One region of the Streptomyces angustmyceticus genome, then DNA from elsewhere that is predicted to be linked to it. Evidence: riboswitches for the same ligand, from Rfam matches in the RefSeq annotation. Region 1 holds a riboswitch; each other region holds the start of a gene.
What was found. Region 1 has a riboswitch for cyclic di-AMP ahead of K7396_RS22030 (transglycosylase family protein). Riboswitches for the same ligand answer to the same signal wherever they lie in the genome.
Positions count from the first base shown of each region.

Region 1 (7,030 bases):
CCGAGGTGACGGTCACCCGGGGCGACGTCCAGCGCTGGCGGGCGCGCGCGGAGCAGCAGGCCGGCGGCGCCGCGCGGCTGAAGGAGATGTGGCTCCAGCAGGGCGTCGCCCCCGACGAGATCGACGCCATGGTCCGCAACCAACTGCTGCTCGACGGCGTCGCCCGGCACCTCGGCGCGGACCGCGGCAAGCCGCAGGGCCAGCAGAAGCTCGCCCGCGCACTGGCCAAGACCTCCCGGTCCATGGGAATCGACGTCAATCCGCGGTTCGGCAAGTGGGACGACCAGCAGGTCATCCTCGGCGAGACCAAGGACCCGTGGATCACCCGGGAGTCCGCGAAGCAGCAGGCCTGAGAGGAGGTGGCCGGGGCCGGCCGGGGGCGGCCCGTACGGGGCGGGCGGCGCGGCGAACAGGGCGTGTCCGGGCCGTCGCCCACCGGCGCCGGGCCGTCCGGCGGGGTGCGTTACGTTCGAGACGTGAACGCTGACGCCTCTGCCGCCGACACCGGCGCCGAAGCCCGCCCCGAGGGCACCGGCACCGGACGCCTGGTCCTGCTCACCACCAGCCACCGGGTCGCCCCCGGGCTCCTGTCCTGGCCCGCCTGGCAGATCCTGCGCGGGGCGGACCGTGTGCTGTGCGCCGACCCCGACCACCCGCAGCTGCCGTATCTGCGGGAGGCCGGCATCGCGGTGGAGACGGCCGCCCCCGCCGCCCGCGAACTGGTCGACTACTGCGTGCCGGGGGGCCGTACGGCCGTCGTCCTGACCTCGGCGGACGGCGAGAGCACGCTGACCGACGGCCTGGCCAGGCTGGCCGGCTCCGGCCGCGAGACCATGCCGGACCTGGAGCTGCTGCCCGGCTCCTACGACCTGCCCGGCGCCCGGCTGCTCGACCTCGTCCAGGTCATGGACCAGATCCGCGCCGCCTGCCCCTGGAGCGGCATCCGTACGCACCGCGACCTCGCCAAGTACGGCATCGAGGAGGCGTACGAGCTGGTCGAGGCCATCGAGGAGGGGGACCGCGAGGCGCTGCGCGAGGAGCTGGGCGATGTCCTCCTCCAGGTCGTCTTCCACGCCCGGATCGCCCAGGACGACCCCGACGAACCGTTCTCCCTCGACGACGTCGCGGGCGGCATCGTCGACAAGCTGATCCACCGCCACCCCCATGTCTTCGGCGACGCGGACGCGGCGACCCCGGACGACGTCCGGGCGCACTGGCTGCGGACGAAGGCCGAGGAGAAGCGGCGCGACTCGGTGACCGAGGGCATCCCGCTGGCCCAGCCCGGCCTGGCGCTGGCGGCGAAGCTCTCCTCCCGCGCCCGCACGGCCGGACTCGATGTCGCGCCCCCGGCCGGGGAGGGCATCGGCTACGAACTCCTGGCCCTGGCGGTACGGGCCGAGGCGGACGGTGTGGACCCGGAGGCCGCGCTGCGGGCGGCGGCCCGCGCCTACCGGGACGCGGTGATAGCCGCCGAGGGCGGCGCCGGCGCGTGAGGCTCCGGAGCGGCGGGGGCGCGTTCCCCGCCGCGGGGCCGGGGCGGCATCGCGGCGGCGGCGCCTGACCGGGCTCGGGGTGGATGCGGCGTGGTGCGGCGCCCGCGGGGGCCCGGCAGGTGCGCGGGCGCGCTCCGGCGCGCCCACCGGTTACGGTCGGAAGGTGCACGACAAGCCCCACGCCCCCGCCGCCGACGCCCCCGCGGGCTGCCCCGCAGCCGCGCCCGCCCCCGCCCTGTTCACCTGGGAGTTCGCCGCCGACCCCTACCCGGCGTACGCCTGGCTGCGGGAGCACGCGCCGGTGCACCGGACCGAGCTGCCCAGCGGCGTCGAGGCATGGCTGGTGACCCGCTACACCGAGGCGCGGCAGGCGCTCGCCGACGGCCGGCTGTCGAAGAATCCGGTGCACCACAGCGAGTCCGCGCACGGCAAGGGCAAGGTCGGCATCCCCGGCGAGCGCAGCGCGAACCTGATGACGCATCTGCTCAACATCGACCCCCCGGACCACACCCGGCTGCGCCGGCTGGTCTCGAAGGCTTTCACCCCGCGCCGGGTCGCCGCCTTCGCCCCGCGCGTCCAGGAGCTGACCGATCACCTCATCGATCAGTTCGCGGCGAAGGGCGAGGCCGACCTCATCCACGAGTTCGCCTTCCCGCTCCCGATCTACGCGATCTGCGACCTGCTGGGCGTGCCGCGCGAGGACCAGGACGACTTCCGCGACTGGGCGGGCATGATGATCCGGCACGGCGGGGGACCGCGCGGCGGGGTCGCCCGGTCCGTGAAGAAGATGCGCGGCTATCTCGCCGAGCTGATCCACCGCAAGCGCGAGTCGCTGGGGGACACCCCCGAGGCGGACGAGGACCTGATCTCCGGCCTGATCCGGGCCTCGGACCACGGCGAGCACCTCACCGAGAACGAGGCCGCCGCCATGGCCTTCATCCTGCTCTTCGCCGGTTTCGAGACCACCGTCAACCTCATCGGCAACGGCATCTACGCGCTGCTGCGCCACCCCGCCCAGCGCGAGCTGCTGCAGAAGTCGATCACTGCGGGTGACACCGGCCTGCTGACCTCCGGCATCGAGGAACTGCTCCGCTACGACGGTCCCGTGGAGCTGGCGACCTGGCGGTTCGCGACCCAGGAGCTGACCCTGGGCGGGCAGCGGATCGCGCAGGGCGACCCGGTCCTGGTGGTGCTGGCCGCCGCCGACCGCGACCCGGCGCGCTTCGACGAGCCGGACGTGCTCGACCTGACCCGCCGTGACAACCAGCACCTGGGGTACGGGCACGGCATCCACTACTGCCTGGGCGCCCCCCTCGCCCGGCTCGAAGGGCAGACGGCTCTGGCGACCCTGCTGACCCGCCTCCCGGACCTCCGGCTCGCCGCGGAACCCGACGCGCTGCGCTGGCGCGGCGGGCTCATCATGCGCGGATTGCGGTCGCTGCCGGTGGAGTTCCCGCCCGAGCGCCCTGACCAGCGACAAGGTCAGAAGTGACGCAGAGTCAGGTGCGTGACCTTTACGTGATCCGCGCTACACCGACTTGTGACTACCCGTGACCCCGGCTACCTTTCCACCGACGATCGACGGGCTTCACCCGATCGGCCGAAGCGGTGATGTGGGGGACCGGTAGAACGGTGCGCCTCGTGCGCGTCGGCCGGGCGGGTGACCCGTCGAGCAGCTCGACGAGCTCGTCGTACAACTCAACCGCCGCGCGAAAGGCATCCGCATGCGTTCCGGGACCGGCCGACACCGTCGCCCCCGTCAGGCACCGGCCATCTTTGTCACGGCGGGAGTGACCGGCGCAGGGTTCGCCCTGCCGCTGCTCGCCGCGAGCGGCGCGCACGCCGCCGACACCACGACCTGGGACAAGGTCGCCCAGTGCGAGAGTGCCGGCGTCTGGAGCGCGGCCTCGGGCAACGGCTACTACGGCGGGCTGCAGCTCACCCAGGAGATGTGGGACACCTACGGCGGCGCGGCCTACGCCTCGCGCCCCGACCTCGCCAGCCGCTCCCAGCAGATAGCGGTCGCCGAGTCGATCCTCGACCACCGCGGCCCGGAGGTCTGGTCGGGCTGTGCCGACGGCGCCGGCCTGGTCAAGGACGGCCGCGCGCCCGAGGTCGACCCGGGCAGCACCGCCACTCCCTCCCCCGCCCCGTCGGACGACTCCGCCGACCCCTGGGACTCCTCCGGCACGCCGGGCGGCCAGGGATCCGCCGGTCAGGACTCCGGCCAGGACTCCTCCGGGGCGCACGACGAGACCGGCGGCAGCCAGGCCGATCCGGCGCCCTCGCCCGAGCCTTCGGACTCCGCCGGCTCCGACGACGGCCCCGGCAGCCGGCAGCCGTCGGGCTCCGCGACCCCGGGCGACCGGGACGAGGACCCGTCGCCGTCCGCCGACCCGTCCGAGGGCGGCAGCCGTCCGGACACCACCGGCACCCCGCACAAGGCGCCCACCCAGGGCAAGCACCGCGGCGACGCGGGCGACCAGGGCGCCGGCGACGACGACGGCCGGTCGGCCGGGGGCCGGCACGCCTCCCGCGGCGACGGCGCGCGGACGGACCCGGCGGCGGACGGCGCGTACACCGTGCGCCCCGGTGACACGCTGTCAGCCATCGCCTCGGCGCACCGGCTGCCCGGCGGCTGGCCCGCCCTCTACGACCGCAACGAGGGCGTCATCGGCACCGACGCGGACCTGATCAAGCCGGGCCAAAAGCTCGATCTCGGGCACAACGAAGGGTAATTCGCCTCCCTTCGCCCTCTTTTGGGAAAGTGAGACAAGGGTCTCGTTGACCGCGCTGAACCCCGGTGCGTCCGCCCTCGGCAAACCGGGGTTCACCTGCGGGTATGTGTCCGATCCGTGATCAAAAACGGTCAACTTGGTTCAGATGATGGGGTTTGAACCCCAAGGGCATTACTGCTTAACGTCAGGACCGCTCGCCAAAGCGGGCCCTTCGATCACACGCCGAATCCTGCCGGTGGTCGGAGGCAGCTGACGCGCAAGCGCCGAAGGCAGGAGCGGGGGACCCAAGGTACGTGCCGGCCCCGCCCGTGAAAGCGGGTCAACCGGCTTGGGGTGAAGCCACGTGCGCACGCGCACGCGGCCGGGCGATTTCTCACAGCCCGAACCCGACAGCTCACCTCGTAGGCGTCGGTGAGGAAACGAACGAACCATGCTGATCATCAAGGGCAAGCACCGTCGTCCGTCCAAGGCCGTCCGCGTCGCCACCCTCGCCGGCATCGCCGGTGCTGCCGTGGCCGTCCCGCTGATGGGCGCCACCTCCGCCTCCGCCGCCTCCGTCGCCACCTGGGACAAGGTCGCCCAGTGCGAGTCCGGCGGCAACTGGTCGATCAACACCGGTAACGGCTACTACGGTGGCCTGCAGTTCTCCAACTCCAGCTGGGCCGCCGCCGGTGGCACCCAGTACGCCCCGCGTGCCGACCTGGCCACCAAGTCCCAGCAGATCGCCGCCGCCGAGAAGCTCCTCGCCATCCAGGGCCCGGGCGCCTGGTCCTGCGCCGGCGCCGGCAACCTGACCGCCGGCGGCCCGGCCGCCGACGTCGACACCTCCGGCTCCTCCGCGCAGACCAAGTCCGCGCCCCAGCAGGACCAGGGCTCCACCAAGGCCGAGACGAAGAAGGCCCCGGCCGCCCCCGAGCAGCACGCCTCCCGCTCCACCGAGCGCAAGTCCATGGGCCACGGCAACTACACCGTCAAGGCGGGCGACACCCTCGCCAAGATCGCCAAGGCGCACGGCAGCGACTGGAAGTCCGTCTACAAGGCCAACAAGTCGGTCATCGGCGGCAACCCGAACCTGATCTTCCCCGGTCAGAAGCTCAACGTCTGAGTCCATCCCTCACCGGGAGGTGAGCGGGCCCGAGAGCGGCGGGCCCCCTCGCTCCGTGAGACCGGCCCCGCCCGGCGCGCCCTTCCCCCGAGCGCGCCGGGCGGGGTTCTCGCGTCCGGGCCCGGTGACCGGCGCGGTTCCACGCCCTTTCCCGTTCGGCGAACAATGTCCCAAAGGTCCGGTGAGCTGGTCCTTTGGGCTCTTCATTCCGTAATTCCGTCCCACGGAGCGGGCCAAGCGCAGGCGGACGACCCCGGGGCCGTTAGGCTCATGCGCAGAACGCCAGACATCCACGAAGGAGACAACGTGCCGTCCATCGACGTCGTCGTAGCCCGCGAAATTCTCGACTCGCGAGGTAATCCCACGGTCGAGGTCGAGGTCGGCCTCGACGACGGCAGCACCGGCCGTGCCGCCGTGCCGTCCGGCGCCTCCACCGGCGCCTTCGAGGCCATCGAGCTCCGTGACGGCGACCCCAACCGCTACCTGGGCAAGGGCGTGGAGAAGGCCGTCCTGGCCGTCATCGAGCAGATCGGCCCGGAGCTCGTCGGCTACGACGCGACCGAGCAGCGGCTGATCGACCAGGCCATGTTCGACCTGGACGCCACCGACAACAAGGGCTCGCTCGGCGCCAACGCCATCCTCGGCGTCTCCCTCGCCGTCGCGCACGCCGCCTCCGAGGCCAGCGACCTCCCGCTGTTCCGCTACCTCGGCGGCCCGAACGCGCACGTCCTGCCCGTCCCGATGATGAACATCCTGAACGGCGGCTCGCACGCCGACTCCAACGTGGACATCCAGGAGTTCATGATCGCCCCGATCGGCGCGGAGTCCTTCTCCGAGGCGCTGCGCTGGGGCGCCGAGGTCTACCACACCCTCAAGAAGGTCCTGAAGGAGCGCGGGCTGTCCACCGGCCTCGGCGACGAGGGCGGCTTCGCCCCGAACCTGGGCTCCAACCGCGAGGCCCTGGACCTCATCCTGGAGGCCATCAAGCAGGCCGGTTACGCCCCCGGCCAGGACATCGCGCTCGCCCTGGACGTCGCCGCCTCCGAGTTCTACAAGGACGGCTCGTACGAGTTCGAGGGCAAGACCCGCTCGGCCGCCGAGATGACCGAGTACTACGAGGAGCTGGTGGCGGCCTACCCGCTCGTCTCCATCGAGGACCCGCTGTTCGAGGACGACTGGGCCGGCTGGAAGGTCATCACCGACAAGCTCGGCGCCAAGGTCCAGCTCGTCGGCGACGACCTGTTCGTCACCAACCCCGAGCGCCTCGCCCGCGGCATCGAGGAGGGCTCCGCCAACGCGCTGCTGGTGAAGGTCAACCAGATCGGCTCGCTGACCGAGACCCTGGACGCCGTCGAGCTGGCCCAGCGCAACGGCTTCAAGTGCATGATGTCGCACCGCTCCGGTGAGACCGAGGACGTCACCATCGCCGACCTCGCCGTCGCCACCAACTGCGGCCAGATCAAGACCGGCGCCCCGGCCCGCTCCGAGCGCGTCGCCAAGTACAACCAGCTGCTGCGCATCGAGGAGATCCTCGACGACGCCGCGGTCTACGCCGGCCGCTCCGCCTTCCCGCGGTTCCGCCACGGGAGCTGACCGACGGCGGCCCGCCGCCCCGCCGGACCGGGTCGGCAAGGGCTGAACGGGCGAGACAACCGCCCAGCACCCCGTACGTCCCCGGCAACGGTCCCGTACCG
Region 1 covers NZ_CP082945.1:4,880,261-4,887,290, forward strand. Annotated here, with positions in the region: gene K7396_RS22010 (SurA N-terminal domain-containing protein) at 1-353, shown strand, start outside; gene K7396_RS22015 (nucleoside triphosphate pyrophosphohydrolase) at 477-1,493, shown strand; gene K7396_RS22020 (cytochrome P450 family protein) at 1,657-2,985, shown strand; gene K7396_RS22025 (transglycosylase family protein) at 3,284-4,231, shown strand; cyclic di-AMP (ydaO/yuaA leader) riboswitch at 4,483-4,654, shown strand; gene K7396_RS22030 (transglycosylase family protein) at 4,662-5,336, shown strand; gene eno (phosphopyruvate hydratase) at 5,607-6,929, shown strand.

Region 2 (7,030 bases), 1.6 Mb from region 1:
ATGCGGCGGAGCGGGACGGTGTCCTCGGGGTTGGCGAGCACCCGCAGGTACGCGAGGACGTCGCGGACCTCCTTGCGCTCGTAGAAGCGCACCCCGCCGACGACCTTGTAGGGCAGCCCGACCCGGATGAAGATCTCTTCGAAGACACGGGACTGGGCGTTGGTGCGGTAGAAGACCGCGACGTCGCCGGCCTTGGCGTCGCCGGCGTCCGTCAGCCGGTCGATCTCGTCGGCGACGAACTGCGCCTCGTCGTGCTCGGTGTCGGCGACGTAGCCGGTGATCCTGGGGCCGGCGCCCGCCTGCGTCCAGAGGTTCTTGGGGCGGCGGTTCTCGTTGCGCTCGATGACGGCGTTGGCGGCGGACAGGATCGTCTGCGAGGAGCGGTAGTTCTGCTCCAGCAGGATCGTCGTCGCGTCCGGGTAGTCCTCCTCGAACTGGAGGATGTTGCGGATCGTGGCGCCGCGGAAGGCGTAGATCGACTGGTCGGCGTCGCCGACGACGCACAGTTCGGCGGCGTCCTCGGCGGGGCCGACCAGCTCGCGGACGAGGGTGTACTGGGCGTGGTTGGTGTCCTGGTACTCGTCGACGAGGACGTGGCGGAAGCGGCGGCGGTAGTGCTCGGCGACGTCCGGGAAGGCCTGGAGCAGATTGACCGTGGTCATGATGATGTCGTCGAAGTCCAGGGCGTTGGCCTCGCGCAGCCGCGCCTGGTACATCGCATACGCCTCGGCCAGCGTCTTCTCGAAACCATCGGCAGCCGTCCCGGCGAAGGTCTCCTCGTCGATGAGCTCGTTCTTGAGGTTGGAGATCTTCGCGCTGAAGGACTTGGGCGGGTAGCGCTTGGGGTCCAGGTCCAGATCGCGGCAGACCAGGGCCATCAGGCGCTTGGAGTCGGCGGCGTCGTAGATGGAGAAGGACGAGGTGAAGCCCAGCTTCTTGGACTCGCGGCGCAGGATGCGGACGCAGGCGCTGTGGAAGGTGGAGACCCACATGGCGTTGGCGCGCGGGCCGACCAGCTCCTCGACGCGCTCCTTCATCTCGCCGGCGGCCTTGTTCGTGAAGGTGATCGCGAGTATCTGGCCGGGGTGGACATGGCGCTCGGCCAGCAGATGAGCGATGCGGTGGGTGAGCACCCGGGTCTTGCCGGAGCCGGCGCCGGCGACGATCAGCAGCGGGCCGCCGGTGTGCACCACGGCGGCCTTCTGCTCGTCGTTGAGCCCCTCCAGCAGCGCCGCGGGGTCGATGGCGGGGCGGGCGGCGCCGTCGCGGTAGTACGCCTCCTGGGGCGGGGGCGCGTCGAACCTCCCGCCGAAGAGGTCGGCGGGGATCTCCTCCGGGGCCGGGCCGTGCTCGTCCTCGGGGGGCGGCGGGGGCTCCCCCTCGTCCTTGTGGCCGAGGTCCGCCAGGAAGCTGTCGTCAAAGAGGCTGCTCATCGCCCACCGAGTCTAGGCCGCCGCACCGACAGCCCGCCGCTGAGTCGCCCGATGCGGGCCGCTCCGGGGGCGGGCCGTGGCACCGCGGCAGGTCAGGCGGCCGGGAGGTGCGCGGACCGGTCGGCGGCTCGTCTACCCGAAACCGACATCTGTCACGACAACCCCCGCATCGCGTTCAGGTCACGAAAAGGTTTCGGGCATATCGAACATCAGCCTTCACAGGAGCCACACGAGTTGGCTAACGTCCTCGCTCAGGCAGCCCGCCTCCCCGTGGACGACAGGTCCGCACGGGCCGCCCACGCCGAGTCCGGCCCTGCCCTCGGGCACCCGGAGCCGGGGACCCACCAGCACCACCGGGGTGAATCGGTCCGGACAGCCGCCGTCCGCGGACATCCGGACCGTAGGGCAAGCCTTCCGTCAGCGACACCGCCCGAACCCGACAGCTAACCCGGTAGGCGGTCCACGGAAGGAGTCGCCGGCCTTGGCGTCGCATCGCAAGCCGCGCACCAGCATTCTCACCTCGCCCGGAGGACGACGAACGGCGGTCGGGCTCACCTCCGCCGCCCTCGCCTCGGCCACGCTGCTCTCGCAGTCCGCCGACGCGGCCCCCCGGGCGCCCAAGCCCACCATCGAAGAGGTCAAGCAGAAGGTCGACGGCCTCTACCGCCAGGCCGAGGTGGCCACCCAGAAGTACAACGCCGCCAAGGAGCGGGCCGAGACCCAGCGCCACACCGTCGACAAGCTGCTCGACGCCGCCGCCAAGCGGGCCGAGGAGATGAACGAGTCCCGGCGCCGGCTGGGCACGTTCGCCTCGGCGCAGTACCGCACCGGGGGCATGAACCCGACGGCGCAGCTGATGCTGGCCAAGGACCCGCAGCAGTTCTTCGACCGCAGCCACCTCATGGAGCGGCTGACCGGCCGGCAGAAGCAGGCCGTCTCCGACTACCAGGAGCAGCAGGCGGCGGCGGCCCGGCAGCGGGCGGAGGCGACCCACAGCCTGGAGCGGCTGCAGACCTCGCAGGCGTCCCTCAAGGAGTCCAAGCAGTCCGTCCAGGCGAAGCTGGCCGAGGCCCGGCAGCTGCTGTCCCGGCTGACCGCCCAGGAGAAGGCGCGGCTGGCGGAGCTGGAGCGCAAGAAGGAGGCCGCGGCCAAGCGCAAGGCCGAGGAGGAGGCCCGCAAGCAGCAGGAGCGCGAGCGGCAGCAGCAGCACGACGGGGGCGGGCAGAGCGGTGGCGGCGCCGACGACGGCTCGTCCGCCGGACCGTCGTCGAGCCAGGCCGAGAAGGCGCTCGCCTTCGCCCGCGCCCAGATGGGCAAGCCGTACGTCTGGGGCGCGACCGGGCCCAGCTCCTACGACTGCTCGGGGCTGACCCAGGCCGCGTGGAAGGCCGCCGGCGTCAGCCTGCCGCGGACCACCTGGGACCAGGTCAAGGTCGGCCAGCGGGTCGCCACCAAGGACCTCAAGCCCGGTGACCTGGTCTTCTTCTACGACGACATCAGCCACGTCGGCATGTACATAGGCGGCGGCAAGATGATCCACGCACCGCACCCGGGCGCCAGTGTCCGGGAGGAGTCGATCTACTACATGCCGATCTACGGGAGCGTCCGCCCGGGCTGAGCCCCGGCCCCGCGCCCCCTCCGAACCACCCCCCACGGCCACCCCCCACACGCCACCGCGCGGCCCCCGCCCTTCCGGCGAGGAGGGCGAGGACCGCGCGGTGTGCTGTGGCGGGGCCGTCCGCCCGGCGGCCGGAACCCGGCCGGCCGCCCACCGCGCTCAGGTCCAGAGCACGGCGATGAAGATGTTGGCCACCGTCAGCGCGCCGACCGCGCCGAAGAGCGGCGCGTCGACCTTCTCCTCGTCGCGCTTGACGTAGACCAGCGCCAGGATGACCACCAGAACGGCCATCTTGATGCCGAGCTTGACGGTGTTGAGGCTGTGGCCCTCGGCCTGGTTGAGGCCGACCAGCACGATGCCGGTGACCAGCATCGTCAGCGCGCCGTGCAGCATCGCCGGCACGAAGCGGGCGGTGCCCGCGCCCATCGCCTTCATCTGGGTCAGGAAACCGCCCAGCAGCGAGGCGATGCCGATGATGTGCAGGCCGACGAAGATATTGATTACTACGTCCATAGTGTCGGATCGTAGCCGCCGCATAGCACGGCCCTTCCGGCAGGGCGTCCGCAATCGCCGCTTCGGTCAGGCCGGACCCGCTCCCGGCCGCGTGACCACGGCGCCACGGTCACCCACGCACCATCCACGGTCGAAAGCGAACAATCCCGGGCAAGGGGACTCGTCGCCGCGACCCGCAGGCTTAGCGTCCTCCTCCAGGCGGCCGACTCCCCGCCCTCGCCGGGCTCCCACCGGCGTCCTGTCGGCCGCCCCGCCGAGAGGTGCGGCGGCGGTCCGTTCCCTCGTTACGGACCGCCGCCGGGCCCACGGCTCGAAGGGAAGGAAGTGACGGCCACCGTGGCCTCGCACCGCAAGCCCCGGCAGCATCCGCTCGCCGCGTTCACCGGCGGCTCACGCAGCGCACGCACCGCCCGCGCGGCCGCCACCCTGGCCCTGGCCGGCGCGGCCACCGCCACCGGCTTCGACGGCACCGGCCAGGCCGCGCCCCAGCTCACCCCCGCCCAGGTCAAGGACCGGGTCGACGCGCTGTACCAGGAGGCAGAGGTGGCCACGCAGAGCTACGACGGCGCGAAGGAAGCCGCCGGCACCGCACGCGAGGAGCTCGGCAGACTGCAGGACGAGGCCGCCCGCAGGACCGCCCGACTCAACGCCGCCCGCACCGAACTGGGCACCATGGCCGCGAGCCAGTACCGCTCCGGCGGCGTCGACCCGACCGTACGGCTGCTGCTGTCCGCCGACCCGCAGCGCTATCTGGACGGCGCCGCGGTCCTGGAGCGGGCGGGCAGCCACCAGGCGACCGCGGTGGCCGGCTACGCGCGCCGGCTCGGCAGCGTACGGCAGGTGCAGCGGCGCGCCGAGGACACCGCGCAGCGGCTGGCGCAGACCGAGGCGGCGCTGAAGAAGCACCGGGTCACCGTCGTCCACAAGCTGGGCGCCGCCGAGCAGTTGCTCAACCGCCTGACCGCTGAGCAGCGGCAGCGGATGGCGGCCCGGGGCGGCGCACACGGCGGCGCGGCGCACCGCGCGGAGCGCGCCGCGGGGCACGGGGACGGCGTCGCCGAGGCGGCCCGCACCGGCGCGGGAGCCGCCGCGGCCGCGGCGCAGGCGCCCGACTCCCGGGCCGCGCGGGCCGTCGCCTTCGCCTACGCCGCCCTCGGCAAGCCGTACGTCTGGGGCGCGACGGGACCCTCCGGCTACGACTGCTCGGGGCTGACCCAGGCCGCCTGGCGGTCGGGCGGTGTGTCGCTGCCCCGTACGACCTACACCCAGATCAGCTCCGGGCCGCGGGTCGCCAGGTCCCAACTCGCCCCCGGCGACCTGGTGTTCTTCTACTCCGGCATCAGCCACGTGGGGATCTACGTCGGGGACGGCAAGATGATCCACGCGCCGCACCCGGGGGCGCCGGTGCGGATCGCGCCGATCGACCAGATGCCGTTCGCGGCGGCGACCCGGCCTGCCTAGGGGGTGTCGGCCATGGTCCGAACGGCACTCCCTAGCTTCCGTGCTGGGCGCTGGGGCGCTGAGGCTCGGCCCTGAGCTGGGTCCCCAGCCACTGGAAGACCTGCGGCACCTGCTGCTTCCACACCGCCGTGGTGTGGCCGCCGGCGCCCGAGATCTGCTGGACATCCACCGTGGTCGGGAACCGCGCCAGCTGCCGAAGACCGAGACCGGCCTGGTAGCCGTCGCCCGCCGCGCCCGTCACGTACAGGGCCGTGCGCGGCGGCCGCCCCATCGCGTTGGCGGACTTCAGGATGTGCATCGGGTTGGACTCGATGCGCAGCTTGGGGTCCTTGCCGGCCAGGGAGTCGCGTTCGAGGGCCGGGTCGTTGTAGCCGGACAGGGAGACCGCGGCGCGGTAGCGGTCCGGGTGGGACAGGGCGAGCTTGGTGGCGCAGTGGGCACCCGCCGAGTAGCCGGCCAGGGCCCAGGAGTCCGGCTTGTCGCCCGCCCGGAAGTTGTCGATGATCATCTTGCGGACGTCGACGGTCAGCCAGCTGTCGGCGTTGACCTTCCCGGGGAGGTTGACGCAGCCGGTGTCCGCGCCGGGCAGGAGGTTGGTCCGCGGCGCCACCAGGATGACCGGCCTGATCTGACCGCGCTGCATCAGCGGCTGGAGCTGCTCGGCCACCCGCAGCGAGCCCATCCAGGACTTCGCCGACCCCGGGTAGCCGGGCAGCAGCTCGACCACCGGGAACTTCTTGTTCCGGTAGGCCGGGTCGTTGTACTGCGGCGGCAGCCATACGTACACCTCGCCCGCCACGCCCGAGATCCGGCCCCTGAGGTCGGTCATCTGGACCCCCGGGCCCACCTGGGGGTCGTCGGCGGGGCGGAAACGCTGGAGCTGCTTGGGCTCGTTCCTGATCTGCTGCCCGCCCATGCCGTCGGGGCCGAGGTCCCGGGCCGCCTCGACATGGCTGCCGGTGCCGAGCAGGTCGTCCCAGGTGTCGTAGAGGTTGTTGGCGTTGTTGACCATGACGAAGACCACGGTGATGGCCGTGACCTGGGCGAACAGCAGCATCAGCAGCCGGGCGAGGCCGCGCAGCAGGGGCGGCCCGGCTATTCGGCCCCACAGGGCGAACGGCAGCACGAAGGCGACGATCAACAGCGTGACCGAGGTGAGGAAGAAGGGCGTGCCCGTCAGGCTCATCGGGATCTCGCTTCCAGGACAAACTACGCGAAGGACGTGGGGATGGTTCCGCCCCCGCCTTCGGCAGTGAGCCTCTCCGCGCCCTTAGATGGTGATCCGCGTGGTCCTGGTTGCCCGTCTTCAGCCGTTCTTTACGTTCCGCCCCGCGGCGGCCGCCTCATCCGGCCGCCGGACGGCCCTCGCAGGTCAGACCAGCCGCCGGGCGGCGGCCCAGCGGGTCAGCTCATGGCGGTTGGAGAGCTGGAGCTTGCGCAGCACCGCGGAGACGTGGGACTCCACGGTCTTCACGGAGATGAACAGCTGCTTGGCGACCTCCTTGTACGCGTAGCCGCGGGCGATCAGCCGCAGCACCTCGCGCTCGCGCTGGGTGAGGCGGTCCAGGTCCTCGTCGACCGGCGGGGCGTCCGTCGAGGCGAAGGCGTCCAGCACGAAGCCGGCCAGCCGCGGGGAGAACACCGCGTCGCCGTCGGCGACCCGGAAGACCGCGTTCACCAGGTCCGTGCCGGTGATGGTCTTGGTGACATAGCCGCGGGCGCCGCCGCGGATGACCCCGATGACGTCCTCGGCCGCGTCCGAGACGGAGAGCGCCAGGAAGCGGACCGGGCGCTCCGTGTCGCCCATCATCGCGGCGCTGCGGCGCAGCACCTCGACACCGCCGCCCCCGGGGAGATGGACGTCCAGCAGGACGACCTCGGGGCGGGTGGCCGTGATGACCGTGAGCGCCTGGTCGACGTCGGCCGCCTCCCCGACCACCTCGACGCCGGTGCGCGCGGTCTCGCCGATCTCGGCCTGGACGCCCGTACGGAACATCCGGTGGTC
Region 2 covers NZ_CP082945.1:3,238,027-3,245,056, forward strand. Annotated here, with positions in the region: gene pcrA (DNA helicase PcrA) at 1-1,433, opposite strand, end outside; cyclic di-AMP (ydaO/yuaA leader) riboswitch at 1,723-1,906, shown strand; gene K7396_RS14485 (C40 family peptidase) at 1,915-3,051, shown strand; gene K7396_RS14490 (hypothetical protein) at 3,211-3,564, opposite strand; gene K7396_RS14495 (C40 family peptidase) at 3,889-5,025, shown strand; gene K7396_RS14500 (alpha/beta hydrolase) at 5,057-6,211, opposite strand; gene K7396_RS14505 (LuxR C-terminal-related transcriptional regulator) at 6,398-7,030, opposite strand, start outside.
Region 2: it holds a riboswitch for cyclic di-AMP, as region 1 does, so the genes downstream of both, K7396_RS14485 (C40 family peptidase) here and K7396_RS22030 (transglycosylase family protein) in region 1, are expected to answer to the same signal.

Region 3 (7,030 bases), 2.8 Mb from region 1:
GGTGACCGTACGGGCCAGCAGCCCCGTCGAGGACAGCAGCACCCGGCACGGGTCGTCGGAGACCTCCAGCGGCACCGCGCCGACCGAGGTGCCCGCCGACTCCAGCAGGACCGTGCGCCGGTCCGTGCCGTACTTCTTCGCGACCGCGGCCAGCTCGCCGGACACCAGCTTGCGCAGCTCGGCGTCCGACTCCAGGATCCGCGTCAGCTTCTCGATCTCGTCCTGCAGCCGGTCGCGCTCCGACTCCAGCTCGATCCGGTCGAACTTGGTCAGCCGGCGCAGCGGGGTGTCGAGGATGTACTGCGTCTGGATGTCGCTCAGCGAGAAGCGCTCGATCAGCCGCTCCTTGGCCTGCGCGCTGTTCTCGCTGGAGCGGATCAGCCGGATGACCTCGTCGATGTCCACCAGAGCCGTCAGCAGGCCCTCGACCAGGTGGAGACGGTCGCGCCGCTTGGTGCGCCGGAACTCGCTCCGCCGCCGCACCACGTTGAAGCGGTGGTCGACGTAAACCTCCAGCAGCTCCTTGAGGCCCAGCGTCAGCGGCTGGCCGTCCACCAGCGCGACGTTGTTGATGCCGAAGGACTCCTCCATCGGCGTGAGCTTGTAGAGCTGCTCCAATACGGCCTCGGGGTTGAAGCCGTTCTTGACCTCGATCACCAGCCGCAGGCCGTGCTCGCGGTCGGTGAGGTCCTTGACGTCCGCGATGCCCTGGAGCTTCTTCGAACCGACCAGATCCTTGATCTTGGAGATGACCTTCTCGGGGCCGACCGTGAAGGGGAGTTCGGTGACGACCAGGCCCTTGCGGCGGGCGGTGACGTTCTCCACCGTGACCGTCGCGCGGATCTTGAACGTGCCGCGGCCCTTCTCGTACGCGTCCCGTACGCCGCCGAGGCCCACGATCCGGCCGCCCGTCGGAAGGTCCGGACCCGGCACGAAGCGCATCAGGGTGTCGAGGTCGGCGTTCGGATGCTTGATCAGATGGCGGGCCGCGGCGATGACCTCGCCCAGGTTGTGCGGCGGCATGTTCGTCGCCATCCCGACGGCGATGCCGGACGCGCCGTTGACCAGGAGGTTCGGGTACGCGGCGGGGAGGGCGACCGGTTCCTGCTCCTGGCCGTCGTAGTTCGGCGCGAAGTCGACGGTGTCCTCGTCGATGGACTCCGTCATCAGGGACGTCGCGGACGCCATCCGGCACTCGGTGTACCGCATGGCGGCGGGCGGGTCGTCGTTGCCCAGCGAGCCGAAGTTGCCGTGGCCGTCGACGAGCGGCACCCGCATCGAGAACGGCTGCGCCATGCGCACCAGGGCGTCGTAGATCGACGCGTCGCCGTGCGGGTGGAGCTTACCCATCACCTCGCCGACGACGCGGGCGCACTTGACGTAGCCGCGGTCGGGCCGCAGCCCCATCTCGTTCATCTGGTAAAGGATGCGGCGGTGCACGGGCTTGAGGCCGTCGCGGGCGTCCGGCAGGGCGCGCGAGTAGATGACCGAATACGCGTACTCGAGGAAGGAACCCTGCATCTCGTCGACGACGTCGATGTCGAGGATCCTCTCCTCGAAGTCGTCCGGCGGCGGGGTCTTCGTGCTGCGGCGGGCCATCGCGGCTGCGGCTCCTTCTGCTGCGTCTGGTGCCCCTGCCGGAAGGCGGCATCGGGACAACGGTCAACCAGTCGGGTCAACCAGCTGGGGATCGACCCGCGAGTATGTCTGAGTCTGACGCGGACCATTGTGGACCGCCCCACTGACAACGCCGACCGCGACTCCCCCTTCGGCTCCCGCGAGGGTCCGGCGCGGCGCACGCCCGGTACCGGTCGCACGGGAACTTCGCCAGATGCCGACGCGCTTGCATACAGTGACAGAACTTCCTCACAAGCGGATCGAAGGGACTACATGCCCATGGGTCACACGGCCACAGAACAAGCCGGCTCCGGCGGCCTGACTGCGACCGAGCACCGGCTGGCCAACGGCCTGCGCGTGGTGCTCTCCGAAGACCACCTGACCCCGGTCGCAGCGGTCTGCCTGTGGTACGACGTCGGCTCCCGCCACGAGGTCAAGGGCCGCACGGGCCTGGCTCACCTCTTCGAGCACCTGATGTTCCAGGGGTCCGCGCAGGTGAAGGGCAACGGCCACTTCGAGCTGGTGCAGGGCGCCGGCGGTTCGCTCAACGGCACCACGAGCTTCGAGCGCACCAACTACTTCGAGACCATGCCCGCCCATGAGCTGGAGCTCGCGCTCTGGCTGGAGGCGGACCGGATGGGCTCGCTGCTGACCGCGCTCGACGACGAGTCCATGGAGAACCAGCGCGACGTCGTCAAGAACGAGCGCCGCCAGCGCTACGACAACGTCCCCTACGGCACGGCCTTCGAGAAGCTGACGGCCATGGCGTACCCCGAGGGGCACCCGTACCACCACACGCCCATCGGGTCGATGGCCGACCTGGACGCGGCCTCCCTGGAGGACGCACGGGCGTTCTTCCGGACCTACTACGCGCCCAACAACGCCGTCCTGTCGATCGTCGGCGACATCGATCCCGAGCAGACGCTGGCCTGGGTGGAGAAGTACTTCGGCTCGATCCCCGGGCACGACGGCAAGCAGCCCCCGCGGGACGGCACGCTGCCCGAGGTCATCGGCGGCGAGCTGCGGGAGGTCGTCGAGGAGGACGTGCCCGCACGCGCCCTGATGGCGGCCTACCGCCTGCCGCACGACGGCACCCGGGAGGCGGACGCCGCCGACCTCGCGCTGACCGTCCTGGGAGGCGGCGAGTCCTCCCGCCTGTACAACCGGCTGGTGCGCCGCGACCGCAGCGCCGTGGCGGCCGGCTTCGGTCTGCTGCGGCTGGCCGGTGCGCCCTCGCTGGGCTGGCTGGACGTGAAGACGTCCGGCGGGGTGGAGGTCCCCGGCATCGAGCGCGCGGTCGACGAGGAACTGGCGCGCTTCGCCGCCGAGGGCCCGACCCCGGAGGAGATGGAGCGGGCCCAGGCCCAGCTGGAGCGCGAATGGCTGGACCGGCTGGCCACGGTCAGCGGCCGCGCCGACGAACTGTGCCGTTTCGCCGTCCTGTTCGGCGACCCGCAGCTGGCGCTGTCCGCCGTGCAGCGCGTTCTGGACATCACCCCCGAGGAGGTGCAGGCGGTCGCCAAGGCCCGGCTGCGCCCCGACAACCGCGCGGTGCTGGTCTACGAGCCCACCGAGCCGACCGACGCCGCCGACACCGAGGAAGGGGAGGCGGACCAGTGAGCGACGCCACCACCCACGCCGATTCCCCCGTGAGCAGCATGGACTTTCACCCGCAGCCCCGTGGCGGCGCGCCCAGGCCGTGGGCCTTCCCTGCCCCCGACCGCAGCCACCTGCCCAACGGGCTGACCCTCCTGACCAGCCACCGCCCCGGCCAGCAGGTCGTCGCCGTCGAGATCAACCTCGTCGCGCCGCTGGACGCCGAACCCGAGGGCCTGGACGGCGTCGCCACGATCATGGCGCGCGCCCTGTCCGAGGGCACCGACCAGCACGACGCCGAGGAGTTCGCCGCCGAGCTGGAGCGCTGCGGCGCCACTCTGGACGCGCACGCCGACCACCCCGGCGTACGGGTCTCCCTGGAGGTGCCGGCGTCCCGGCTGCCGCGCGCGCTCGGCCTGCTCGCCGACGCGCTGCGCGCCCCCGCCTTCCCGGAGAGCGAGGTCGAGCGGCTGGTGCGCAACCGTCTCGACGAGATCCCGCACGAGCTCGCCAACCCGGCCCGGCGTGCGGCGATGGCGCTGTCCAAGGAGCTGTTCCCGGCCACGTCCCGTATGTCGCGGCCGCGCCAGGGCACCGAGGAGACCGTCGGACGCATCGACGCCGCGGCCGTCCGCGCCTTCTACGACGCCCATGTGCGGCCCGCGACGGCCACCGCCGTCATCGTCGGTGACTTCACCGGCGTCGACCTGGAGGCCGCGCTCGCCGAGACGCTCGGCGCGTGGAGCGGCTCGACGGCCGAGCCGCTGAAGGCCTCGCCGATCGTCGCCGACGACACCGGCCGCGTGGTGATCGTGGACCGGCCCGGCGCCGTCCAGACGCAGCTGCTCATCGGCCGCATCGGTGCCGACCGGCACGACCGGGTGTGGCCGGCGCAGGTCCTCGGCACCTACTGCCTGGGCGGTACCCTCACCTCCCGTCTGGACCGCGTGCTGCGGGAGGAGAAGGGCTACACCTACGGGGTGCGCGCCTTCGGCCAGGTACTGCGCTCCACCGCTCCCACGTCCCCCGAGGGCGCCACGGGCGCCTCACTGCTCGCCATCAGCGGCTCGGTGGACACCGCCTCCACCGTCCCGGCGCTCGACGACCTGTGGAACGTGCTGCGCACCCTTGCGGCAGAGGGGCTGACGGACGACGAGCGGGATGTCGCCGTGCAGAACCTCGTCGGGGTCGCGCCACTGAAGTACGAGACCGCGGCGGCCGTCGCGGGCACGCTCGCCGACCAGGTGGAGCAGCACCTGCCGGACGACTTCCAGGCGCAGTTGTACGTGCGGCTCGCGGAGACCGGCACGGTCGAGGCGACCGCGGCGGCGGTCAACGCCTTCCCCGTGGACCGGCTGGTGACGGTCCTGGTGGGCGATGCGGCGCAGATCGCCGAGCCCATCAAGGCGCTGGGCATCGGCGAGGTGACGGTCGTCGGCGGCTAGGCCACCGTGTGACGGCAGGTCACATATCGACAAAGCAACTCCCGTGGCGATGGTCCGCCACGGGAGTTGCCGTATGTCCGGTATATCGCTGCCCACACCTCGGTTCTTGTGGGATCCCGCACAAAAAAGCGGATCTGTTTGCCGATTGAAAGTTGCCACGTTTAGCGTCGGTCCGGCTGTTCGTCACAAGTCCGCCACAACCGTGGCACCGGACAGTCATCGCCGAGTCCCCGTACGGTGCGAGCCAGGGGAGCCGGGGACCCAGAGTCCCTTGGGGTGAATCGGACTCCCCTCCGGAGGAGCCCGTAGGAGACCTTCCTGCTCCGAACCCGTCAGCTAACCCGGTAGGCGAGAAGGAGGGAAAGGACAAGCCCGTACATGGCGTTCATCCGTGCCACCGGGAAGCACCGTCGTGCGAGCCGCCCCGCTCGGTCGACCCGCAACATCGCCGGCATAGCCACCCTCGCGGCCGGCGGCGTCGTCGCCTCCGTGGCCTCGCCGGCGCTGGCGGCCACGGACCAGGCGCGCACCCACGACACCGGTCTGCAGCAGGCCGTCGTGCTCGGTGACGAGCTCGCCAACCACGTCGCGGCCCAGGCCGACGCGCAGCAGGCCGAGGCGGAGGCCGCAGCGGCGAAGGCGAAGGCCGAGGCCGTGGCCAAGAAGCAGGCCGAGGAGGCCAAGCGACGCGTCGAGGCCGCCCGCAAGGCCAAGGAGCGCGCCGCCCGGGAGGCGGAGCGCAAGCGCCTCAACACCTTTGTCGCCCCCGTGGCCGACTCCTACGTGTCCACCTCGTACAAGGCCTCCAGCGGCCTGTGGTCCTCGGGCAGCCACACCGGCATCGACTTCCACGCCGCCTCCGGCACCTCCGTCCACGCCGTCGGCACGGGCACCGTCGTCGAGGCCGGCTGGGGCGGCTCCTACGGAAACAACATCGTGATCAAGATGAACGACGGGACGTACACCCAGTACGGTCACCTGTCGTCGCTCGGCGTCTCCGTCGGCCAGCACGTGACCCCGGGCCAGCAGATCGGCCTCTCCGGCGCCACCGGCAACGCCACCGGCCCCCACCTGCACTTCGAGGCCCGCACCGGTGCCGACTACGGCTCGGACATCGACCCCGTCGCCTACCTGCGCTCGCACGGCGTCAACGTCTGACCCGGAGCCCCGTCGGGCACCGCGCCCCGAGGGGCCCGAGCCGCACGAGCGTCCGCCCGAAGCCCCGGCTCCCCGGCCGGGGCTTCGGCGTGCCCGGCACGCGGCGGGTGCGCCCCCGATACGCCGCACGGCCCGCGCCTTCTGGCCAAAAAATATCCATGAATAATCGGAGTCCGTCGGAAAAGCCGTTCCGGTCGAATAGAGTCACGGAAAAGTCGCCGACCGGCGGCGTTTCGAGGGGATTACGGCGGAGGCACGGAAGATGCGAGGCCATATTTCCGCGCATGCGGTGTGCACGGCGATTCGCGACGACATCGTCTCCGGCGCGCTGGCGCCGGGGAGCCGGCTGATCGAAGAGATCCTGGCGGCCCGCTACGGCGTCTCCCGGGTGCCGGTCCGTGAAGCACTGCGCACCCTGCAGTCCGAAGGGTTCGTCACCACCCGCCATCACGCGGGCGCCTGCGTCGCCGAGCCCACCGAGCAGGAGGCCGCCGACCTCCTCGACGTCCGGGCCCTGTTGGAGCCGCTGGGCGCGGCGCGCGCGGCCGCCCGCCGCAGCCCCGCGCACCTCAAGGTGCTCCGTGGCCTGGTGCGGCTCGGCCGCGAGCGGGCCCGGCACGGCAGCCCCGCGGATCTGCGCCAACTGGACGGCTGGTTCCACGAGACGCTGGCCCAGGCGGCCGGCAGCCCCAGCCTGACCGCGTTGCTGACCCAGTTGCGGCGCAAGATCGAGTGGATGTACGCCGTGGAACTGCCCGCCCGTACGGGGGAGTCGTGGGACGAACACGGTGCGGTGCTGGACGCGGTGGCCCGGGGGGACGCGGAACGGGCTCGCGCCCTGATGGCGGCCCATGTCGAGCGCTCGCTCCCGGTGTACCGGCTCCGGCGCCCCGCCGAGACGGAGACGGGGGAGCCGAAGGCGCCCCGGGTGAGGAATCCGAAACCGCCCGTCAACACGGCGCGCGCCCGCTCTTAACAAGACCCACGTATACAAAGAAGTGCAGAATGGCTCAGGGAGAGCGCGATTCGGCGTTCCTGTTTCCGCTGTCCGCCTTCAGGTTTTATTTGTGCTGCCCGAATGCGCAGAAGAGGCGGGGCAGGGGGGTGCGGAATTCCGCGCGCTATTTCCGGCTTCCCTGATTCCGGCCCGCCCGGGAAGGGGATTCCGGTACAGCGAAACGGCCCCGCCGTGGCGACCGGTCACCGGTCGTCAC
Region 3 covers NZ_CP082945.1:2,066,558-2,073,587, reverse strand. Annotated here, with positions in the region: gene K7396_RS09465 (DNA gyrase/topoisomerase IV subunit A) at 1-1,599, opposite strand, end outside; gene K7396_RS09460 (M16 family metallopeptidase) at 1,897-3,237, shown strand; gene K7396_RS09455 (M16 family metallopeptidase) at 3,276-4,658, shown strand; cyclic di-AMP (ydaO/yuaA leader) riboswitch at 4,869-5,024, shown strand; gene K7396_RS09450 (M23 family metallopeptidase) at 5,037-5,816, shown strand; gene K7396_RS09445 (GntR family transcriptional regulator) at 6,079-6,792, shown strand.
Region 3: it holds a riboswitch for cyclic di-AMP, as region 1 does, so the genes downstream of both, K7396_RS09450 (M23 family metallopeptidase) here and K7396_RS22030 (transglycosylase family protein) in region 1, are expected to answer to the same signal.

Region 4 (7,030 bases), 4.4 Mb from region 1:
CGAACAGGACATCTCGCTCTACATCAACTCCCCCGGCGGCTCCTTCACGGCGATGACCGCCATCTACGACACGATGCGCTTCGTGTCGTGCGACGTGATGACCGTCTGCCTGGGGCAGGCCGCCTCGTCCGCCGCGGTACTGCTGGCCGCCGGCACGCCCGGGAAGCGGCTGGCGCTGCCCGGCGCCCGGGTCCTGATCCACCAGCCGTCGTTCGGCGAACCCGTCCAGGGGCAGGCCACCGATCTGCAGATCCAGGCGCGGGAGCTGCTGCGCACCCGCGAGATGCTGGAGGAGATGCTGGCGCGGCACACCGGGCAGCCCCGCGAGCGGATCGCCGCCGACATCGAGCGCGACAAGATCTTCGACGCCCGCGCCGCGCAGGAGTACGGCCTGATCGACCAGATCACCCGCGACCGCAAGCAGTCGGCGCTCCGGCCCGCGGCGCGGTGAGCGCGATGCTGCCGCCCGAACCGCCGCCGCTGCCCGCGCTCACCCGCGCCGAGGGCGAACTCGTCGACAGCTATCTGGAGGTGCTCGATCTGCTCGGCCGGATCAACCCGGCCCGCTGCGGCGGCACCTACACCGGACTACGGGCCGCCCAGGCGCTCGTCGGCAAGGCCGCCCGGCTGCGGGACGCGCTGACGCTGATGCACAGCCGGGGCGAGAGCGAGGTGCACTCCGCGACGATGGCCCGCGCACTGCGCGTGCTGGACGGCGAGCGCCGGGCCGGGCTCGTGACGATGCCGCCACCCGGGGAGAACTGACGCGGGGACACACGGAGAGGCTGCGCAGACGGCGTAGCGTCCGCACCCGATCTGAGGAGGCGACGAATTGCGCGGGCGAACGCAATTCCCCCGGTCGCGGATGTTTCGCCGCTGGTCCGCGGGGTGCAACACCCCGCGCTGCCGCACCTGAGGGAACAAAACTAACCATTCGGGTCAATTGTGACCCATCTCACATACGGCATTTTCGGCTCGGAATTCGGGTGCCGGGTGCGTGACGATCCCTTCGACGACAAGACCCCGCCACAGCGACGGGGCGGTCCGCACGGGCGCCCAATCCCGCCGCCGTGCCGGATGACCGGTCGACGATGTGGATCGGCGGGAGCGGAGGACCCGAGCAGGACGGGGTCCCGGCCAGCACGGCCGAGGACCTCTTGGGGTGAAGCCGTACGCACGGCCGGGCATCTTCGCCTGCCCGAACCCGACAGGTCTTCCTTCGCAGGCGGCTGACGAAGGGTTTGCGCATGACCGTGCGCATGCATACGCCGAATCTGCTGGCACGCGCCGGCACCGTCACCGCTCTGACGCTGGTCACGCTCGGCGGGACCACCGTCGCTCCGGGAGCGGCCGGGAACGCGGAAGCCGCGTCCGTATCCGTCCACGCGCTACGGATCGCGGCGTCCAAGAGCGGAGCTCCTTACCGGTACGGCGCCCAGGGGCCGCACGCCTTCGACTGTTCGGGGCTGACGCTGTACTCGTTCAAGCGCGCCGGCCGGGCCCTGCCGCGCACCGCGGCCGCGCAGTACAGCCGCACCCGGCGCATCCCGGCAGGCGCGCGCCGACGCGGCGATCTGGTCTTCTTCCATTCGCGCAGCGGCATCTACCACGTCGGGATCTACGCGGGCCAGGGCCGGATGTGGCATGCGCCCAAGGCCGGGAGCGTGGTGCGGCTGGAGCGGATCTGGAGCCGTTCCGTCACGTACGGGCGCGTGGGCTGACCTGCGGGTTCACCCCCGTGCCCGGTCACGTTCCCGCGTGCCCGGGTGCGGTGGCGGGCGGCCGCCACCGCACGGGCCGCTCTCCGTGGGGATTCCGCCGCCCCGCGGACGAACCGGTGACAGCTCTGCCCCTGCGGGGGCGGACCGCCTTCAGGACAACGCCAGTTCGACGAGCAGGATGCCGCCCAGGGCCGTGAGCAGCGCTCCGGTGGTGGCTTCCAGCGCGCGGGCCACCGAGGGGCGGCGCAGCCAGGCGCCCAGCCGGTCCACGAGCAGCGCGACGAGCGGGAACCACACCAGCGCCATGGCGACGATCACCGTCGCGAGCAGCAGCGTCCGGGGCAGCGCGGGCGCTCCCGCCGGGACGAACTGCGGGAGCAGGCTGAGGAAGAGCACCGGGGCCTTGGGGTTGAGCGCGTTGGTCAGGAAACCCTGGCGCAGGCTCTGCGCCGCGCCCTGCCGAGCGGGCGGGCGGCGGGTGCCGGCCGGGGCCGCGGCGGCGGGGTCCGTCGTGCCGTCCGTCGTGGCCGTGGGGCGGCGGACGGCCGCGGCCAGGGCGCGGGCGCCGAGGTACAACAGGTAGCCGCCACCGAGGAGTTGGACGGCTTCCAGGAGCGCGGGCTCGGCGACCAGCACCGCCGCGAGCCCGGCCACCGCCAGGGCGGTGTGCACCAGCAGCCCGCCCGCGACGCCGACGGCGGCCGCCACCCCCGCCCGCCGCGAGTCGAGTGCGTTGCGCACCACCACCGCGAAGTCCGCGCCCGGCATGGCGACCATGCCGGCGGCGACCGGGGTGAAGGCGATCAGCTGTCCGTCCATGACCGCAGTCTCGCCGGTCGAAGCCTTTAATGGGTATTGCGGACTTTCATGGAGAGCCTAAAGGGATTCTTATGTACGACCCCACACGACTGGCCGCCCTCGTGGCGGTGGCGGAGGCCGGTTCGATCACCCGGGCCGCCGCCCGGCTGGGCTACACCGCTCCCGCGCTCTCCCAGCAGCTCGCCAAGCTGGAGCGGGAGGCCGGTGCGGCCCTGCTGGTGCGCCACCACCGCGGGGCGCGGCTGACGGCGGCCGGTGAGCTGCTGCTCGTCCGCGCCCGGCGGGTCCTGGACGAGCTGGACCAGGCGCGGCACGAGCTGTCCCGGCTGGCGGGGCTGTCCGGCGGGCGGCTGCAGGTCGGCACGTTCATGACCGCCGGCACCCATCTGCTGCCGCCCGCGCTCAGCGCGTTCCGGCGGGCGCACCCCGATGTGGAGCTGAGCGTCACGGAGTACGTGCCGCCGCAGGCGGCGGGGGCGGTGGCGCTGGGCGAGGTGGATCTCGCGCTGACGCACGAGTACGTGCCGGGCGAGGCGATGCCGGCGCCGGAGGGGGTGCGTCTGGAGCCGTTGCTGGCCGAGGAACTGGTGCTCGTCACGGCGCCCGGTCATGCCCTGTCAGCGGGGCCGGGACGGCTGCCGCTCGGCGAACTGGCCGGTCAGCCGCTGGTCAGCATGGCGCCGGCCAACCCCAACCGGCGCGAGGTGGAGGCCACGCTGGCGGCCGCCGGGGCGAGTGTGGCGGTGCGCTGTGAGTCGCCGAGCTATGCGGTGGTGTGTGCGCTGGTGAGCGCGGGGCTCGGGGTGGCGGTGGTGCCGGAGATGGTGGCGGAGGGGTCGATGACGCCGCTGGGGGTCCGCCGGCTGGACCCACCGGAGCTGCACCGCCGGATCTCGGTGGCCTACCGCCCCGGCGGCAGCCCGGCCGCCGACACCCTGCGGGCCCTGTTGCGCGGGGCCTTCCTCCGGCACTCCCCGGCACCGTGACGAGGCCGGGCGCGGCGTACGCCGGACGGTCGCGGCGTACGGAGACCGGCGTGGACGACGTACGGCGCGGACGGCGGCCCGTCGTCGGGCCGGCCGCCGTACCGGGGTGCGGAGGGACGAGCGGTCGCCGGGGTCAGTCCCCCGGCGCGGTGGCCACGATCGTGCGGACCGCCGCGTCGAGCTGATCATCCGTCAGGTCGGCGCGGGCGGTGAGCCGCAGCCGGGAGATCCCGTCGGGCACGGACGGCGGGCGGAAGCAGCCGACCGCGAGCCCGGCCGTGCGGCAGTCGGCGGCCCAGCGGAGCGCCGCCTCCGGCGAGGGGGCCCGCACGGAGATCACCGCCGCGTCCGGGCGCACCGCCGTCAGCCCCGCCGCGGTGAGCCGCTCGTACAGCCCCTGTGCGACCGCGACGGCCCGGGTGGCGCGCCGCGGCTCGCGGCGCAGCAGCCGCAGCGCCGCGAGGGCGCCGCCGGCCGCCGCCGGGGCGAGGCCGGTGTCGAAGATGAACGACCGGGCGGTGTTGACCAGATGCTCGACGACGCGGGCCGGGCCGAGCACCACACCGCCCTGGGAACCGAGCGACTTGGAGAGCGTCACGGTGGTCACCACATCGCCGTCGCCGGCGAGTCCTGCCGCCCACGGCGCGCCGCGGCCGCCCTCGCCCAGCACCCCCAGGCCGTGCGCGTCGTCGATGAGGAGTCCGGCGCCCCGGGTCCGGCAGACCTCGGCCAGCGCGGGGAGCGGCGCGGCGTCCCCGTCGACCGAGAACACCGCGTCGGTCACGACGAGCGCCCGGCCGTCGTGGCCGGTCAGCGCGGCGCGCACGGCCTCCGGGTCGGCGTGCGGGGCCACTTCGGTACGGGCCCGGGAGAGCCGGCAGCCGTCGATGAGGGAGGCGTGGTTGCCGGCGTCGGAGACGATCAGGGCGCCGGGGGCGGTGAGCGCGGTGACCGCGGCGAGATTCGCGGCATAGCCGGAGGACAGCACCAAAGCGGCCTCGAAGCCGCAGAACTCCGCGAGTTCCGCCTCCAGCCGGGCGTGCAGCTCGGTGCTGCCGGTGACCAGCCGGGAGCCGGTCGCGCCGGCGCCCCAGTGGTGCGCGGCGTCGGCGGCGCCACGGGTGACCTCGGGGTGCCGGGCGAGCCCGAGATAGTCGTTGCCGGCCAGGTCGAGCAGCGGGGAGTCGGCCGGGCGGGGGCGCAGGGTGCGCACGAGGCCGGCGTCGCGGCGCGCCGCACCGGCCGCATCGAGCCAGTCGAAGGCCCCGGCGCCGGACGGGCCGCCGGGCGCGGCGGCGGGCGCGGCGGGCCTTGCCGGGGAGGTGTCGCGAAGCAGCGGCGGGGCGGGGTCCTGCGGCATCGGCGTCCTTCGTCTGTCGGCCTCGATTGTGGGCTGTCGATAGACGTTAGCGGTCGTTCCGCAGGGCCACGGTGTGGCGATACACACACCTCGATCGCGGCTCGTTGTGGGAATCCTCCTTGGCCGGGGGCGGGGGCGTACGCGAGGATCAGCGCCATGGACCTGCTGAACACACTGGTGGACAAGGGACTGCGGCGCGAGTTGCCGACCCGTGAAGAGGCGCTGGCCGTACTGGCCACCTCCGATGACGAACTGCTCGATGTCGTGGCCGCGGCCGGAAAGGTACGCCGCCAGTGGTTCGGGCGGCGGGTCAAACTCAACTATCTCGTCAACCTCAAGTCGGGCCTGTGCCCCGAGGACTGCTCCTACTGCTCCCAGCGGCTGGGCTCCAAGGCCGAGATCCTCAAGTACACCTGGCTCAAGCCCGACGACGCCTCCAAGGCCGCGGCCGCCGGGGTGGCCGGTGGCGCCAAGCGGGTCTGCCTGGTGGCCAGCGGCCGCGGGCCGACGGACAAGGACGTCGACCGCGTCTCGGAGACCATCTCCGCCATCAAGGAGCAGAACGAGGGCGTCGAGGTGTGCGCCTGCCTCGGGCTGCTGTCCGACGGCCAGGCCGGGCGGCTGCGCGCGGCGGGCGCCGACGCGTACAACCACAACCTCAACACCTCGGAAGCCACCTACGGCGACATCTGCACCACGCACGACTTCTCGGACCGCGTCTCCACCGTCCAGCAGGCCCAGGCGGCCGGCATGTCGGCCTGCTCCGGTCTGATCGCCGGCATGGGCGAGAGCGACGCCGACCTCGTCGATGTGGTGTTCGCGCTGCGCGACCTGGACCCGGACTCCGTCCCGGTGAACTTCCTGATCCCCTTCGAGGGCACCCCGCTCGCCAAGGAGTGGAACCTCACCCCGCAGCGGGCGCTGCGCATCCTGGCGATGGTGCGCTTCGTCTGCCCGGACATCGAGGTACGGCTGGCCGGCGGCCGCGAGGTGCATCTGCGCAGCATGCAGCCGCTCGCGCTGCACCTGGTCAACTCCATCTTCCTCGGCGACTACCTGACCAGCGAGGGGCAGGCCGGCAAGGACGACCTCGCGATGATCGAGGACGCCGGCTTCGAGGTCGAGGGCACCGACACCACGACGCTGCCCGAGCACCGCAGGCCGGACGCCGACGAGCCGGCCGAGACCGCCGTGGAGGAGGCCGCCGTCCCGGCGCCCTCCGACGACACCCGCCGCGACCTGGTCTCGGTGCGCCGCCGCGGCGCCGGTACCGACCTGCCGCCCAATGCCTGAACCGCTCACCCCATACGCCCTGCTCGCGCTCGACCGGCAGCATGTGTGGCACCCGTACGGGCCGATGCCCGGCACCGCCGCACCGCTGCTGGTGGAGTCGGCATCGGGCGTCCGGCTCCGGCTGGGCGAACCGGTCGAGGGCCGGGACGAGTTGGTGGACGGGATGTCCTCCTGGTGGTCGGCGGTGCACGGCTACAACCACCCGGTGCTCAACGACGCCGCGCGCGGCCAGCTGGAGCGGATGAGCCATGTGATGTTCGGCGGGCTCACCCACGAGCCCGCCGTGCGGCTGGCGAAGCGGCTGGTCGACATCACCCCTGAGCCGCTGCAGCACGTCTTTCTCGCCGACTCCGGTTCGGTGTCGGTCGAGGTCGCCGTCAAGATGTGCCTGCAGTACTGGCGCTCACTCGGCAAGCCGCGCAAACAGCGGCTGCTGACCTGGCGCGGCGGGTACCACGGCGACACCTGGCAGCCGATGTCGGTCTGCGATCCGGACGGCGGGATGCACGAGCTGTGGCAGGGGGTGCTGCCGCGGCAGATCTTCGCGGACGCGCCGCCGGCCGGCTTCGGCGCCGAACCCGACGCGGCGTACGCGGCGCATCTGCGGGAGCTGATCGGCCGGCACGCCGAGGAGCTGGCGGCGGTGATCGTGGAGCCCGTGGTGCAGGGGGCGGGCGGGATGTCGTTCCACTCCCCCGCGTACCTGCGGGTGCTGCGGGAGGCCTGTGACGAGCACGGCGTCCTGCTCGTCCTCGACGAGATCGCCACCGGCTTCGGTCGTACGGGCGCGCTGTTCGCCGCCGGCCACGCGGGCATCGCGCCGGATGTGATGTGCCTGGGCAAGGCCCTGA
Region 4 covers NZ_CP082945.1:505,280-512,309, forward strand. Annotated here, with positions in the region: gene K7396_RS02245 (ATP-dependent Clp protease proteolytic subunit) at 1-451, shown strand, start outside; gene K7396_RS02250 (hypothetical protein) at 457-765, shown strand; cyclic di-AMP (ydaO/yuaA leader) riboswitch at 1,077-1,243, shown strand; gene K7396_RS02255 (C40 family peptidase) at 1,248-1,721, shown strand; gene K7396_RS02260 (LysE family transporter) at 1,872-2,540, opposite strand; gene K7396_RS02265 (LysR family transcriptional regulator) at 2,612-3,526, shown strand; gene K7396_RS02270 (8-amino-7-oxononanoate synthase) at 3,660-4,886, opposite strand; gene bioB (biotin synthase BioB) at 5,043-6,179, shown strand; gene K7396_RS02280 (adenosylmethionine--8-amino-7-oxononanoate transaminase) at 6,172-7,030, shown strand, end outside.
Region 4: it holds a riboswitch for cyclic di-AMP, as region 1 does, so the genes downstream of both, K7396_RS02255 (C40 family peptidase) here and K7396_RS22030 (transglycosylase family protein) in region 1, are expected to answer to the same signal.